2 regions of the Abyssibacter sp. genome follow, and region 2 is predicted to be linked to the other one. Evidence: predicted binding sites of a transcription regulator. Region 2 holds the regulator's gene; the other holds the start of a gene.
What was found. The regulator FliA, encoded in region 2, starts transcription of late flagellar genes. The targets are predictions, from matches to a motif close to GCTAAAGTTNNNNNNNNNNCNGCCGATA.

Region 1 (7,273 bases), on a different contig from region 2:
ACGGCGCGCACCTGCTCCACGCGTGCCAGGTCAACATCCAGCCCCGCCTGCGTCAGGCCACGCGCAATGTCGATGGGCCGGTCTTCGAGGTAGCCGGTCTCGTCCAGAGCATCGAGCAGTGTCAGGGCAATCGCCAGGTCCACGGAATCGGAGAACGCGACCTGTAATTGATCCAGCAACCGAGCTCGCAGATCACGATCGGCGTCGCTGGGATGGCGATCTTCAGGGATCTCATCACCTGCCGATGAGCCTAGGACATGGATCGAATCAAACGATTCCGAATCACCGTCATCGGCGGCCATGTCGTCGGATTCCAGCATCAGATTGCGATCGAGGACGTCCGCGATTTCCTGCTCCAACTCCTGGGCGGAGAGTTGCAGAAAGCGGATCGACTGGATCAGCTGCGGCGTCATCGTTGCCGATGTGGTGATCCGCGCGCCAAGATTTTGTCTCATCGGTCGTCCTCCCGAAGCCGCCAGATCTGGTGAGCGTCTGGCATGGCGTCAGTATTCCGACCAAGCCGGTCCCCGGACAATCGGGACGATCCCCACCCCGTGTCGGGGTTTCCCCTACCTGCCCCGACAGAACGCTGTAGGGGTTCGGGCGCAGACGACGGAAAACCGCCACGGAATGCCGTCAAGCCTTTGCTTTTAAATGCTTATTTCGGGAAGACCTGCTCTCACTTCCATCGCGGTGCTGGGCGGCGAACATCGCCAGGTTTCCGACGCGAGGTCAGCCCAACCGGGGCTAGCGGTCAGTGATTGCTGTCGTAGTGACCACGTACCGCAAAGCGAACCAGGGCGTTTGCGGACTTGATGCCGAGTGACTGCATGATGCGCGCCCGGTGGGTTTCCACCGTCTTGACGCTAATGTCGAGATCGGCGGCGATCTGCTTGGTGGAGCGGCCATTGGCCAGTGCACGCAGCACGTCTCGCTGGCGTGGCGTGAACAACGGTCGGCGTCCATTCTGCTCGCCCGGTTGGTCGGTACACCGGCGCCGAGGGACGTCGAACATGGCCCGTGACACCCGTGGGCTGACAAACGTGTCGCCGTTCATCACGGCCCATATCGCGACCGGCAGTTCCTCGGGCGCGGAGTCCTTCACCAGAAAGCCGGTGGCGCCAACGGCCATGGCTTCGCGTACGTATTCGGATTCGGCGTGCATCGACAACACCAGCACCCGCGTGTTGGGACAACGGTCATCACAGCGGCGGATGATGTCGATGCCATGCATGTTCGGCATCACCAGATCCAACAGCAGGACATCGGGCTCCTGCACTTCGACCAATCCGACGACGGCCGCCCCATCGCCGGTTTCACCGACGACATCAACACCGGCGATGGACTCGACCAGTGACCGGATTCCGGCGCGAACCAGGGTGTGATCATCCGCCAATAGAATGCGAATCGGCTTGCCGGCCGCTTCGATTGGCGCGTTCACGCTGGCTTCCAGTTTCTGGCTCATCACCATTCAGCTTGTCTCCCCAGGGCCCGCCAACACATTCACGATCATTGATATGACACTAGCGCAGGTCGCTAGGGCCGACAACAAAGAGATGGGTACGCCGCCGCCTGCCAGCGCGGCGACCGTGACAGGGCTGGCGGGGCGAATGGAGGATGACCCAAGTTTGAGCCTGGCGAACCACGGCAACTGATCCGCGGAAGATGCCGCACGCCGGACGGTAGCCGTCGGGCGCGGAGCCGGATCGGTGTCAGCGCTGAACGGTTCCGGCTTGCGATGAGCGATATGCGCGGTCGGCGTCTTGCTGCCGGGTCATCGTCTGACGTTGCTCGGCGAGCTTGTCCCGGGCCGCACTAGCGGCCTCTTCCAACGCGCGATGACCGACCAGCACGCGGCGCAAATCGGCGGGTAGCAAATCCGCCAACGGCATCCGTCGAATCCGCTCGTCATAACGTTGCCACGCAACATGGGAACGCTCGCCATCGCCCGAGCGCATCGCCTCCAGGCAGGCTCGCTGTGCGGCGAAGATGTCGGTGATGAACGGACTCACCCCATCGCCGTCCGTGCGGGCCGGGGTGCGATCGCTACCCAGGCACTTCGTATTTCTTCCATCAACTCGGACGCCTCGTCCAGGGCCGCGACATCCGCGTGCAGATTGGCGTCCAGCAGGCGGCGAATGACGTAGTCGTAGAGGCTATCCAAACGGTCGGCCAGCCCGCCGCCCACGTCGAAGTTCAGGCTGGCGCGCAGGGCCTCGACAATGGCAATGGTGCGGCTGATGCGCTCGCCCTTGCCGGCAGGATCACCGCGCTCGATACAACCACGAGCCAGGGCCATGCGCTCGGTGGCGCCGTCGAGCAACAACTGGATGAGCTGATGCGGATCGGCGCCGGCCACACCGGTCGTGACCTGATTCCGTTGGTAAGGGTTCGCGCGATTCTTCTGGAAGTAGCTCATCAATGTCTCCGGCATCAGAACGGCCCATGCCGCCCTAGCCCGCCTCCGTCCGGGTGAATCCCGGCAGCGAACTCAATTGCTGTGTCAGGTAGCTGCCCGTCGATTGCAGGCTGGCGACCAATTGGTCCATCGCGGTGAACTGCGCCGTCAGCCGCGCCTCGAAGCGCTCCATCCGACGGTCGAGCCGATCACCTTGTAGTTCGATCTCCTCGAGCCGTGTGTCCAGGCTGTCCTCGCGGGCATCGATGCGACCGTCGTCGGCGGTGAATCCGTCGAGATAGGTGCGAAGACCCGCCGCCAGGCCGTCGTCGCCGCTGAACAGGTCGATCACGGCGTCCAGGTCTGTATCGGCCTTGGCCTCCAACACTGAAGCATCGAATTGCATCGTGCCGTCGACCTCGAAGCTGATGCCGACCTCCGATAGCGAGCCGATATCGCCGTCGAATTGCTGGGTCATCATGGTCCGCAAGGACTGCCTGGCCCCAAGCGCCAGCGGATCGCCGACCAGCGCGCCGGAGGTGCCCCCCGGCACCGCCAGCGACACCGAAGACAAGGTGACCTGAGCGTTGTTGTAAGCGGTGACGAAGGACTGCACGGCGCTGCTCACCGAACCGCTGTCCTGCGCGACATCGATCCGCACGTCCATATCGGGGGTCTCGGCCAACAGCGTGAAGCTGAGCCCGTCCACGGCGTCGGTGATGGTGTTGGTCGATGACGACCGTACGAACCCGTCAATCGACAATTTCCCGTCGCGGGCCTCGGACAGCTCCGTCAGGTTTTCCGTCACGCCCGGATCGTAGACCAGCGCATCGAGCCCCTCGCCGCCGGCCTCCGGCGCAGCCGTCACCCGGATGCTTTGATCGGCACCGGTTTGCTCGGACTCCAGTACCAGGCGCGCGCCATCATCGGCGATGATGATGGATGCACGAATGCCCACATTGTCGTCCGACCCGTTGATCGCATCGCGAATGGCCTCCAGCGAACCGTCCCCTTGCGGCACGCTCACCGAGAACGACGCTTCACCGAGTTCCAGCGTGAGCTCGCCGTAGCCGACTTCGGCCTCGGCATCGGTGTAGGCCTGCGAATGCAGCTTGTGCGCGGAGGCCAGCTGCACGACGCGAGCGTTGTAGCTGCCGACCTGCGCGCCAGACGTTGAGCTGACCAGCAGGCTGCCCTCATCGGCAGACGTGGCCGTCGTCGGCGTGAATGCACTGGGCTCTTCCAGGGTGGACGCCGCACCGGCCAAGGCATTGAGCGACGAGCGCACGCGACCCAGGGCGGACAGCTCCGCATTGGCGGCCGAACTACGGCGCGCCAGCGTGGTGTCCTGCGCGCCGCGCTCGGCGCTGACGAGCTGTGAAACCAGACTGGCGATGTCCAGGCCCGACCCGACACCCAGTGACGAAATAGACATCAACGACTCCTTTGCTGACTGCCCGGTTCAGGCAAGCCGCGTGCCGCGGGGCATGCCCGATAGGCCCTCAAGCCGATACATCCAGGGTGTGCATCTGCCCGCTGTGCAAGCGGCGGGCCGCCTCGACCACGTCCTGCGCAGGCATTTGCTGCAGCACGTCACCGGTCACGTCATCGACCACGGACACGACGAGCAGCTCAGCTTCGCCGTCCACACGAAACCGCAGGCTGGTGCGGGCACCGATCAGCGTGGCGTTGATCTTGTTCACCGCCCGGTGCGTCGCTTCGTCGGAAACGAACGCCCGGTCGTCACGGTTCGCCTCAGCCACTGCGGGCGGGTGTTCCCGAGTCGGTGGATAGGGCATCGGCAGGTCAGGCCGCTCCCTTAAAGCGTCGGTAATCGGGTTGATGCGAATGTCTTCGCTCATGATCGTGTCTCCGGTCGCGGAAACCAAAACGGGGTCAGGCGCGTTCGGCGACCTGACCCCGTTCACTCATCCCCCCTGTTGCGGGCTTAGCCGAGCAGGCTAAGCACGCTCTGCGGTGCGGAGTTGGCCTGGGACAGCATCGCCGTACCGGCCTGCTGCAGGATCTGCCCGCGGGTCAGTGCTGCGGTTTCTTTGGCGAAGTCGGCATCCTGGATGCGGCTGCGCGAGGCGCTGAGGTTCTCGGACTGCACCTGGACCGATGCGACCACCGACTCGAAGCGGCTTTGCACGGCGCCCAGCGAAGCGCGGGCCGTGTTGATCGTGTCGAGCGCGCTGTCGACCAGCTGAATGCCCAGCTGGGCGCCGGCATAACTGGCGACCGACAGGGTGTCGATGCCGGTCGATGTCGCAGGCGTTCCAACCGACCCATTGGCCCAGCCCGCCACGGTGGCGGAGTCGGTCGTGCCCGCAATGGTGATGGCAGCGTCACTAACCAGCGTGATCTGCCCTGTCGCGCTGTCGTATGACGCTCCGACGTCGGTCTGCTGTGACACCTCATTGATGGCATCCACCAGCTGGCCAGCCCGCTCGGCAGCACTGCTGGCACTGGCGACCGCACCGATATCGACACCGTTAACGGTCACGCCGCCGGCGGCGATCCCGGTTGCGAATCCGGTAATGCCCGACGCAGCCACCGACACGCTGGCCTGGGTGACCGAGCCCATCGCGGCCGTGTTGGCATCCACGATCGAAGAGACGGTAATGGTCTCGCCCGCGTTGGCACCAACCTGGAAGCTAGCGCCGGAGAAGGAGCCGTCCAACACGTTCACGCCGTTGAAGGTCGTGGTATCCGCCACGCGGTTGATTTCTTCGAGCAGCTGGCCGACTTCGGTCTGCAACGCGGCACGATCCGTATTGTTGTTGGTCGCGTTGGACGATTGCACCGCCAGCTCACGGATCCGCTGCAGGTTGTTGGTGACTTCACCCAGCGCACCTTCTGCGGTCTGCGCCAGTGAAATGCCGTCGTTGGCGTTGCGTGCGGCCTGATCCAGGCCGCGAATCTGTGCGGTGAAGCGCTCGGAGATCGCCAGACCCGCCGCATCGTCCTTTGCACTGTTGATGCGCAGGCCGGTGGACAGGCGCTGCATCGACGTGGCGAGCATGTCCTGGGAATTGTTGAGATTGCGCTGAGCGTTCAGCGACATCACGTTGGTATTGATCACTTGCATGGCTAAATACTCCTGGTCCGTTTAGGTCGTGGCGCCGGCGGCGCCTAATGCTCAGCGGAGCGTTCCAACCTGGACGTCTCGCCGATACAGCCCGGTTATCGGACCCGGTGCACAGAACTTTAGATATTTTCCGTCCGCCCTGTCCGTCAGCCACGACTGCGAGGCCCCAGCCGGTTTTTTTGACCCGCGCATCGCACGCGAACCACGGGGCGCGCGAGATGCCAGATAGCGGGATGACGCCTTCGCAAAACCATGAGAACGTAGGCCGGACAACACCTGACGAGGAGACTGCGCCGATGCCGCGGGGTCCGATGCGCAATCTGCTGCTGGGTCTGCTGCTACTCCTCGCCCTCGCGCTGACCACGGTCGTGCTCGGGCTGCCAAACCAGCTGGGGGACGGCATTGCCCGGGAATTGCTTGAGGTCTTCCTCATCGGCGGATTTGCCTGCTGCATGGTGTTGGGCTGGCTCGGCTGGCGCCAGGGACGCGATTTAAGCCGCGCGGAGCACGCCGGCCAACGCAGCTGGCAGATGTTGGCAACCGTGCCCGAGGCCCTGCTCGTGCTGGACCCGAAGACTGGCCGGGTGCTCAGCGCCAACAATCGGTGTCGCACCGTCTTTGGGCGAGAGCCGGAGTCGCTCAAGAGCCTGCCGCTTGACGCGCTGCTCCCGTCGCTGGACCTGCCTGCCGGTACGGACGAAACGCCCGCTCCCCACGCCGTCGAACTGCGCGAAACGGAAGCACTACAGGCCGATGGCACACATTTGCCAGTGGATATCGGCGTCAGCCAGTTCGTCGCTGCACCGACCGATGCGCTGCGGACCATCATCAGCATTCGCGACGCCCGACCGCGCCTGGCCGCCGAATCCGGTCGCCTGGACGCCGAGCGTCGCACCCGACAAATCATCCAGAGCGTGCCCGGCGTGGTGTATCGCTGCGCCATGGATGAGCAGTGGACCATGGCCTTCGTCTCCGATCAGGTCGAGGTGCTAACGGGCTACCCGGCAGACGATTTCATCGGCAATCGACGCACCTCATTCGGTGCGCTGATCCACCCCGACGACGCCGTGGACCTGCAATCCAAAGTGGAAGGCGCCGCATTAGCCGGCCTGCCCTGGTTGGTGGAGTACCGCATCCGCCACCGCGACGGCGAACTGCGTTGGGTCATGGAACACGGCAGCGCCCAGCAAGCGGCGGACGGCCGCATCGTTTGGCTCTACGGCGTGATGATGGATGTGACCGACCTGAAGAACGCCGAACGCACAGCGGCGGAAACCAGCCAGCGCCTGGTCGAAATCACCGAAAACCTCCCTGGTGCGACATGGCGGGCGGAGATTCACCAGGAGACCGGCATTGCGCGGTTCACCCACTTCGCCGGCAAGCTGGACACTCCGTTTGGTGATCTCGATCTGCCGATGATTCGACAGGACGCCGGCCAATTGCTGACGCTGGTTCATCCGGACGACCGTGATCGCTACCGGCGGGACATCGAACAGGCGCTCGCCGATGGCCGCTACAGCTCCGAATACCGGATCCGGCGGCGCGGCAGTCGCTGGGGCTGGGTACGGGCCACTGGCTCGATCTATGACGTAAAAGGCAGCCAGTACCGCATCGCGGTCGGCCACACCGTCGACATCGATGCCGAGCGCCAACTCACCGAGAAACTGGAAACGGCGCGCACCGAAGCCGAGGCACAGGCAGAACGGCTGAGTCGCCTCACGGCCAACCTGCCGGGTGTTGTGTGGGAACTCAGGATGACACCGCCCGACTTCGCGCTGCGCTAC
Region 2 (7,273 bases):
AAGCACAGCCGCCACGCCGTCCTTTGCCGATGTCGGCCCAGTCGTCGGCGGCAATCGCGGCGAAACCCTCGTCAACAACCCCGGCAAATCCAGCACCAGGGCGATTCCACCGTCCCCGGTCACGCTGGCACCAGCGATACCGGCGAGGCCCGCCATCATCCGGCCCAGGGGCTTGACGACGATTTCCTCGCGACCCGGCACGGCATCGACCAGCAGGGCTCGGCGTTCACGGCCCACGTCGACCACCACGCAGTGCTGCTGCTCTGCCGTCGACGCCTGCCCCACCCAGCGGTCCATGCGGATCAGCGGGATGATGTCGTCGGCGCGACGCATCACCTCGCGGCTGCCGAGGCACTCCACGCGGTCCGGATCGAACCGGGCAACCTCTTCGATGGCGGTGACCGGAATGGCGAACTCGCGCTCGCTTACGGTGACCATCAGCGCTGGCAGAATCGCCAGCGTCAGCGGCAGGCGAATCAGAAATGCCGACCCCGCCCCGACCTCGGAACTGATCTCCACACTGCCGTTGAGCTCGACAATCTTCGAGCGCACGGCATCCATGCCCACACCACGGCCGGAGACCTCCGACACCGCGTCGCGGGTCGAGAAGCCGGGCCGGAAAATCAGATCCAGGCAGTCCTGGGCATCCAGCCGCGCGGCGGATTCGCGGTCGATCACGCCCGTCTCGATGGCCTTGGCGCGAATGACTGAAGGGTCGATCCCGGCCCCGTCGTCGCGGATCTCAATGTGAATATGGTCGCCGACCTGCTGCGCCGCCAGCGTCAGCCGTCCCGCTTCGGGCTTGCGGTTTTCCAGCCGCTTCGCCGGTGCCTCGATACCGTGATCGACCGCATTGCGCACCAGGTGCACCAGCGGCTCGGACAGCGATTCCACCAGCGTGCGATCCAGCTCGGTGTCCTCGCCTTCAAGCAGCACCTCAATCTTCTTGTCCAGCGAACGTGACAGATCGCGCACGATTTTCGGGATCTTGGAAAACACCTTCCGCACCGGTTGCATGCGCATGAGCATCACCGAGCTTTGCAAACCGGTCGTCACCTGATCGAGGTGGCCCAAGGTGCGGTCGAGCAAGGGATCGTCGACCGACTCGCGCAGGCGCTTCAGCCGATTGCGTACCAGCACCAGCTCGCCCACCTGGTTCACCACGGCATCCAGGCGATCGGTGTCGATGCGGATCGAGGTTTCCACCCTGGCCTTGGGCGCGACCGCAGGCGGCACCGGCGGTGGCTCCGGCTGGAGCTCAGCAAGGTTGTCGCTCGGCGTCGCCGTGCCGTGGAAAGCATCCAGCAACGCCTCGAAGTCATCATCGCTAATCGGATCGCCGCAGTCCTCGCCGAGAATCGCGTCGACGTTGAAATCAGCCTCATCCGCCGCGGGGCCGCCACACACGGCGCGCAATGACTCGATCAGCGCCGGATCAGCCGGCGTGATGACTTCGCCGTTGGACAGCTCGGCCAGGGCCGCATCCAGCCAGCTCACCGCCTGGGAAATGCCATCGACCAGTTCGGCACTGTGCCCCAGCTGCCCGGTGCGCACGGCGCCCATGACCTCCTCCGCCGCATGGCATAACTCCACCATGGGCTGGATTTCCAGAAACCCTGCGCTGCCCTTGAGCGTGTGGAATACCCGAAACAGCGCGTTAAGCTGTTCCGGATCAGCATTCGACTGTTCGAAAGCGACAATCTGCTCGCCCAGCGAATCGATCATTTCGCCGGCTTCGGTCAGAAAGTCGGCCAGCAGTTCTTGGTCCATGAGCAATACCGGTGGAGTCGCGACCGAAAGACTAAAGACCTAGATCGGCCAGAAGATCGTCCGCTTGAGCCTGGGTTGAGCCATGCGTGTCGATGCCGGCCAGCGCCGGGCCCTCCGGCTTGCGGGCGGCCGCGCTGGCATTCGGCACCGTCAGACCGGCGAGTTCCAGCAGGTCGGCCAGCGCCTGTTCCACGCCCTGCACGAGCTGGATTACGCGGCGGATGACCTGGCCGCTGAGATCCTGGTAAGCCTGGGCTTCGGCAATGGCGGACAGATTGCTGCGCAGCTCGCTCAGCGTTTGCTCGCCGGCGGCGCTGGCCAGGCCGGGCAATTGCGCCTGGGTGGCCTCGACCAGATCCAGGGTCCGGTTCGCAGCCTGTTCGGTCATCTGCATCACGTGGTTGAGCCGTGCGCAGGCGTCGGGCATGTCACTGCCGGCATAGCGCACCAATCGCTCATCCAGTGCCAGACGGCTCAACGCGCCGGCGAGATTGCGGCTGATGCTCTGCAGGCCGTCGATGACCCGGTGCGTACGCTGGTCGCTCAGCTTGGTCAGCAGTTCATTGAATGTCTGCAGATCATCGCGATCCAGCGCGGCCGACAGCGCCTGTACATCGGCACGAAGTCCGGCGGAGACCGCCGGCGGGGTCACGCCGCTGCCCGGTTGAAGATGCGGTCCAGCTTCTCCTTCAGCGTCGACGCGTTGAAGGGCTTGATGATGTAACCGTTCACGCCGGCCTTGGCCGCCTCGATGATCTGCTCGCGGGTGGACTCGGCCGTGACCATTAGCACCGGCAGCCCGGCCAACGCCGCGTTGCCGCGAATCGCCTTGAGCAGATCGATGCCGGTCATGCCCGGCATGTTCCAGTCGGTCACGACGAAATCAATGCCGTTGCCGTTGGCGCCCAGCACCGTCAGCGCACTTTGCCCGTCCTCGGCCTCGACGAAATTCGAAAATCCCAGATCCTGCAGCAGATTCTTGACGATGCGCCGCATCGTCGGGAAATCGTCCACCACCAGAATCTTCATGCTTGTGTCCATCGTGTTTGCTCCTGCCAATTCGCCTGAGTTCACTTGCCCCGATCAATCCAGTCGCCCAGCCGCGCGCGCAGGCGCACCATCGCCTGCCCATGGATCTGGCACACGCGGGATTCGCTCACGCCCAGCACGGCGCCGATTTCCCGCAGGTTCATGGCCTCGTCGTAGTACAGCGACATGACCAGTTGCTCGCGTTCCGGCAGCTGTTTTATGGCATCGGCCAGATCGCGCTGAAATTGAGCCTTTTGCAGCACATCGGTGGGCTGGGCATCGCCGGAGGCCACCTCGCGCGAGTGACCGTCTTCGTCCGGATCGGCGGGTGTCAGGCTCAGCAACTGGCATTGCGAGGCATCTAGCGTGATGTGGCGGTACTCGTCCAGCGTGATGCCCATGCGCTCGGCAACCTGCTGCTCGCCGGCCTCGCTGCCGGTTTCCTGCTCAATCGCCTGAATGGTCCTCGTGACCTCGCGCATCTTGCGATGCACCGATCGCGGAGCCCAGTCGCCCCGGCGCAGCTCGTCGATCATCGAGCCGCGAATGCGAATGCCGGCAAAGGTTTCGAATGAGGCGCCCTGCCTCGCATCAAACGACGACGCCGCTTCGAGCAGGCCCAGCATGCCGGCCTGGATCAGATCGTCCAGTTCCACCGAATCGGGCAGCCGCGCGACCAGATGCAAGGCGATGCGCCGCACCAAACCGGCATGCCGGGTGACGAGATCCTGCGAGCCGGTCTGCTCGTAATAGGCGTAAGAGGCGGCTGCGTTCATGCCGTCATCGCCATGCCAGTGGGCTGACCAACCAGGCGTTCCACAAAAAATTCGATATGGCCGCGGGCACCGCGTTGGGGGGCGATGCCCAGCAGCTTGTTGGCGATGCCGTGGAAGGCCTGAGCCGATGGCGCACCGGGATAGGCCGTGATGACGGGCCGCTGCTGACGGGCGGCGCGGACGATCTTGTCGTCGTCCGGCACATGGCCGAGGTAATTGAGGGTGACGTCCAGAAAGCGATCCGCCACACGGCAGAGGTTGTCGTAAACCTCGCGCCCCTCGCCTGCCGACCGCACGCGGTTGGTGACCAGTTGCATCCGCGGGATGCCGCAGTCGCGCGACAACACCTTGATCAGCGCATAGGCATCGGTGAGCGAAGCGGGGTCGTTGCAGACCACCACCAACACCTCTTGCGAGGCCTGGCAAAACGTCTGCACGCTGTTGGACAGGCCGGCGGCGGTATCGACCAGCATCACGTCGATGGGGTTATTGAGGCCGCTGAAGGCGCCGATCAAACCCACATGCTCGCTGCGGGTCAGCTCCGCCATGCGGCGGCGGCCGGATGAGGCCGGGACGATTTTCAGCCCCCCCGGTCCGTCGATAATGGTGTCGGCCAGCGAACATTTGCCTTCGAGTACATGCGACAGATTCGCCGCTGGCTGCAGGCCGAGCAGTACATCCACGTTGGCCAGGCCAAGATCGGCATCCAGCAACATGGTCTTTCGCTGGGCCTCGATCATCGCCATACCCAGGTTCACCGCGATCGTGCTCTTGCCCACGCCGCCCTTGCCGCTGGCCACGGCGAACACGCGCGGCCCGTTGGCGGCGGGTTTGTGGGCCAGCCCCGCGGCCTGCGTGCGCTGAACAGCCTGGGAAGAATCAAGCAACGGCATTGGCGGCCTCCCGCTCGTAGTCGGCACGTGACGGTGACCCGTCACGAACCTGTGTTGGTGTGGTGTGCGTACGCGCCGCCTGCACGGCGCGCTTGATGAGGGTTTCCGGCCGCTCTCGATGCAGGTCCTCCGGCACGGCCTGGCCGTCGGCGACATAGGCCACCGGCAGACGCGCACGTGTGATCGCCGACAGCGCAGAGCCATGGCGTGACGACTCGTCCAGCTTGGTGATCACGCAGCCCGCCGGGCGCGCCGAACGAAACGCGTGAATCGCCCGCGCCTGATCTTCCGGCTGGGTGGTCGCGGCCAGCACGAGCAGCGTGCGCACCGGCGAGCCGGACACCCCGAACTGGTTCAGCCGCATCGCCAATTGCTGGTCGGACGGACTCATGCCGGCGGTGTCGATCAGAATCATCCGCTTGCCCGACAGCTTCGCCAGCACCTGCGCCAGACCCTCGATGCCGGAGGCCGTGAGTACCGGCACGCCGAGCAGACGGCCATAGGTGATTAGCTGTTCCTGCGCGCCGATCCGGAAGTCGTCGGTGCTGACCAGCGCCAGCCCGTTCGTGCCGTGCTGGGCAACATAGCGTGCGGCCAGTTTGGCCAGCGTGGTGGTCTTGCCGACACCGGTCGGACCGACCAGTGCAATTGCACCCGGCGTGTCGAGCAGATCTGCCGGCTGTGCCGGCATCTGCGTCACGATGGCGCGCAGCGCGGCATAGGTGGCGGTCGGCCGCACGGCGTCCTGCGGCAGCGTGCGGACAGCTGCGGTCGTCAGGGCATGTTCGAAACCCATGCGCTCGAGCTGCTGGGCCACATGGGCATGTTCCAGATTGCGAAACTCCCAGGCACCGCGGGCGATCTGCCCCATCTCGCTCTGGATGGTGCTGCGCAGTTCTCCGAGTTCGCGCTCCAGTCGCTCGATGTGGGGGTCTTGCGCCCAGACGATGGTCGGTTCCGGTTTCACGTTGGGCGCGGCGGCCTGCGCGAGTTCGCTGGCGAATGGATTCACATCCTCCCGGCGTGCCGCGGGATCGACATGGTCCGTGCCCCGCGCGGCCGTGGACGATGCGTTCGCCGCACCGGCAACAGGCGCGACCGCCTCATTTGCCGAGCGCGGCGCCGATTCATGGGCCGCCTGTGTACGCTGCGGCTCCGGCGAGTCATTGCGCCGCACCGCCTGCTGCACCAGCGCTGCGTCGTAATCCAACGCCGCGACCACCTCGATCTGGTCGCCGATGCGGCGGCTGGACAGAATCACCGCATCCGGGCCCTGTTCTTCACGCACCATCCGGAAGGCGGCGCGCATGTCACGTGCGAGAAATCGTTTGATCTTCATTTCAAAGCCTGCTCACCGTAGACAGTGTCCTCAGACCCCCACCGCGCCAACCAGCTTCAGCTGCTTGCCCTGCGGGACCTCGTTGTAAGCCAGCACATGCAGACCAGGTGCGGCGTAGCGCAGAAACCGCGCCAGTGACGCGCGAATGCCCTGTGGCACCAGCAGCACGGGCGTCTGGCCCTGGCCCTGTTGGCGTTCCACCCATTCGGCGATTGACTGGTGCATGCGTTCGGCGAGTCCTGGTTCGATGGCGCTGGCGTCTTGTTGCATGGACTCTTGCAGGAGCTGTTCCAGCGGCTGCGCCAGCGTAAGAACCGGCAATTCAGACTCCAAGCCATTGATTTGTTGAACGATTTGTTGGCCAAGCGCCACCCTAACCTGAGCGGTGAGCATGTCGGGATCCTGACTCTGGCGCGCATGCTCCGCCAAGGATTCGGCGATCTGCTTGAACGCACGAATCGAAATATCTTCTTCGAGCAGGTTTTGCAGCACGCGCACGACCACGGTCAGCGGCAGCAGCTTGGGCACCAGATCCTCGACCAGCTTGGGCGCGCTCTGGGCCAGGTTGTCGAGCAGGCTCTGCACGTCGTCATGGCCCAGCAGCTCGTGGGCGTGGCTGTGAACGATGTGGCCGATATGCGTGGCGACGACCGTGCCCGGATCAACCACGGTCCAGCCCTTGGACAGCGCCTCGGTTCGCAGGCCCTGCTCGATCCAGACGGCCTCCATGCCAAAGGCCGGGTCCTGACCCTTGATGCCCTCGACCTGCCCGAACACCTGACCGGGGTTCAGCGCCATCAGCCGGTCGGCGTGGATCACCTCCTCGGAAACCGGCACCCCGTTCACGCAGAGCCGGTAGCCATTGGGCGGCAGTTCCAGGTTGTCGCGGATATGCACCGCGGGCACCAGAAACCCCAGCTCGTGGGTGGATTTCTTGCGCACGCCACGAATCCGCCGCACCAGCTCCCCGCCCTGGCGGATATCCACCAGCGGTATTAGCCGATAGCCGACCTCGAGACTCAACGCGTCGGTCGGGCGCACGTCGTCCCAGCTCACATCGGCATCGTCGGCCACCGGATCGGAGTCGGCCTCAGGCATCGCGTCGGCCGTGGGGGCCTGGCTGCGCCGGTGCATCCACCAGGCCAGCCCGCTGGCCGCGATGCCCAGGGTCAGAAACACCAGATTGGGCATGCCGGGAATCAGGCCGCAGATCGTCAGAATGACCGCAGTCACGATCAGGGTCTGCGGCTTGGCGAACACCTGCGCCGTCACCTGACTGCCCATGCTCTGCGAGCGGGACATGCGCGTGACCAGCATCGCCACCGCCGTGGCCAGCAACAGGCTGGGCAGCTGCGCCACCAAACCGTCGCCGATGGTCAGCAGCGTGTAGTTCTGCATGGCCGTGGCCAGATCCAGGCCGTGCTGCATCATGCCGATGCCTAGGCCGCCGACCAGATTGATCAGCA

Region 1: ACE1EY_RS15105 (flagellin) is a predicted target of FliA. The motif match lies at 5,586-5,613, and genes of this name have one in related genera.

Annotation. Positions count from the first base shown of each region.
Region 1 is NZ_CAXRDQ010000090.1:18,258-25,530, forward strand. Features, by position in the region: gene rpoN (RNA polymerase factor sigma-54) at 1-455, opposite strand, end outside; gene ACE1EY_RS15080 (response regulator transcription factor) at 755-1,465, opposite strand; gene ACE1EY_RS15085 (hypothetical protein) at 1,713-2,012, opposite strand; gene fliS (flagellar export chaperone FliS) at 2,009-2,419, opposite strand; gene fliD (flagellar filament capping protein FliD) at 2,454-3,833, opposite strand; gene ACE1EY_RS15100 (flagellar protein FlaG) at 3,901-4,260, opposite strand; gene ACE1EY_RS15105 (flagellin) at 4,347-5,489, opposite strand; gene ACE1EY_RS15110 (PAS domain-containing protein) at 5,786-7,273, shown strand, end outside.
Region 2 is NZ_CAXRDQ010000021.1:2,603-9,875, reverse strand. Features, by position in the region: gene ACE1EY_RS02805 (chemotaxis protein CheA) at 1-1,770, opposite strand, end outside; gene ACE1EY_RS02800 (protein phosphatase CheZ) at 1,802-2,422, opposite strand; gene ACE1EY_RS02795 (chemotaxis response regulator CheY) at 2,419-2,811, opposite strand; gene ACE1EY_RS02790 (RNA polymerase sigma factor FliA) at 2,841-3,575, opposite strand; gene ACE1EY_RS02785 (MinD/ParA family protein) at 3,572-4,468, opposite strand; gene flhF (flagellar biosynthesis protein FlhF) at 4,455-5,807, opposite strand; gene flhA (flagellar biosynthesis protein FlhA) at 5,838-7,273, opposite strand, start outside.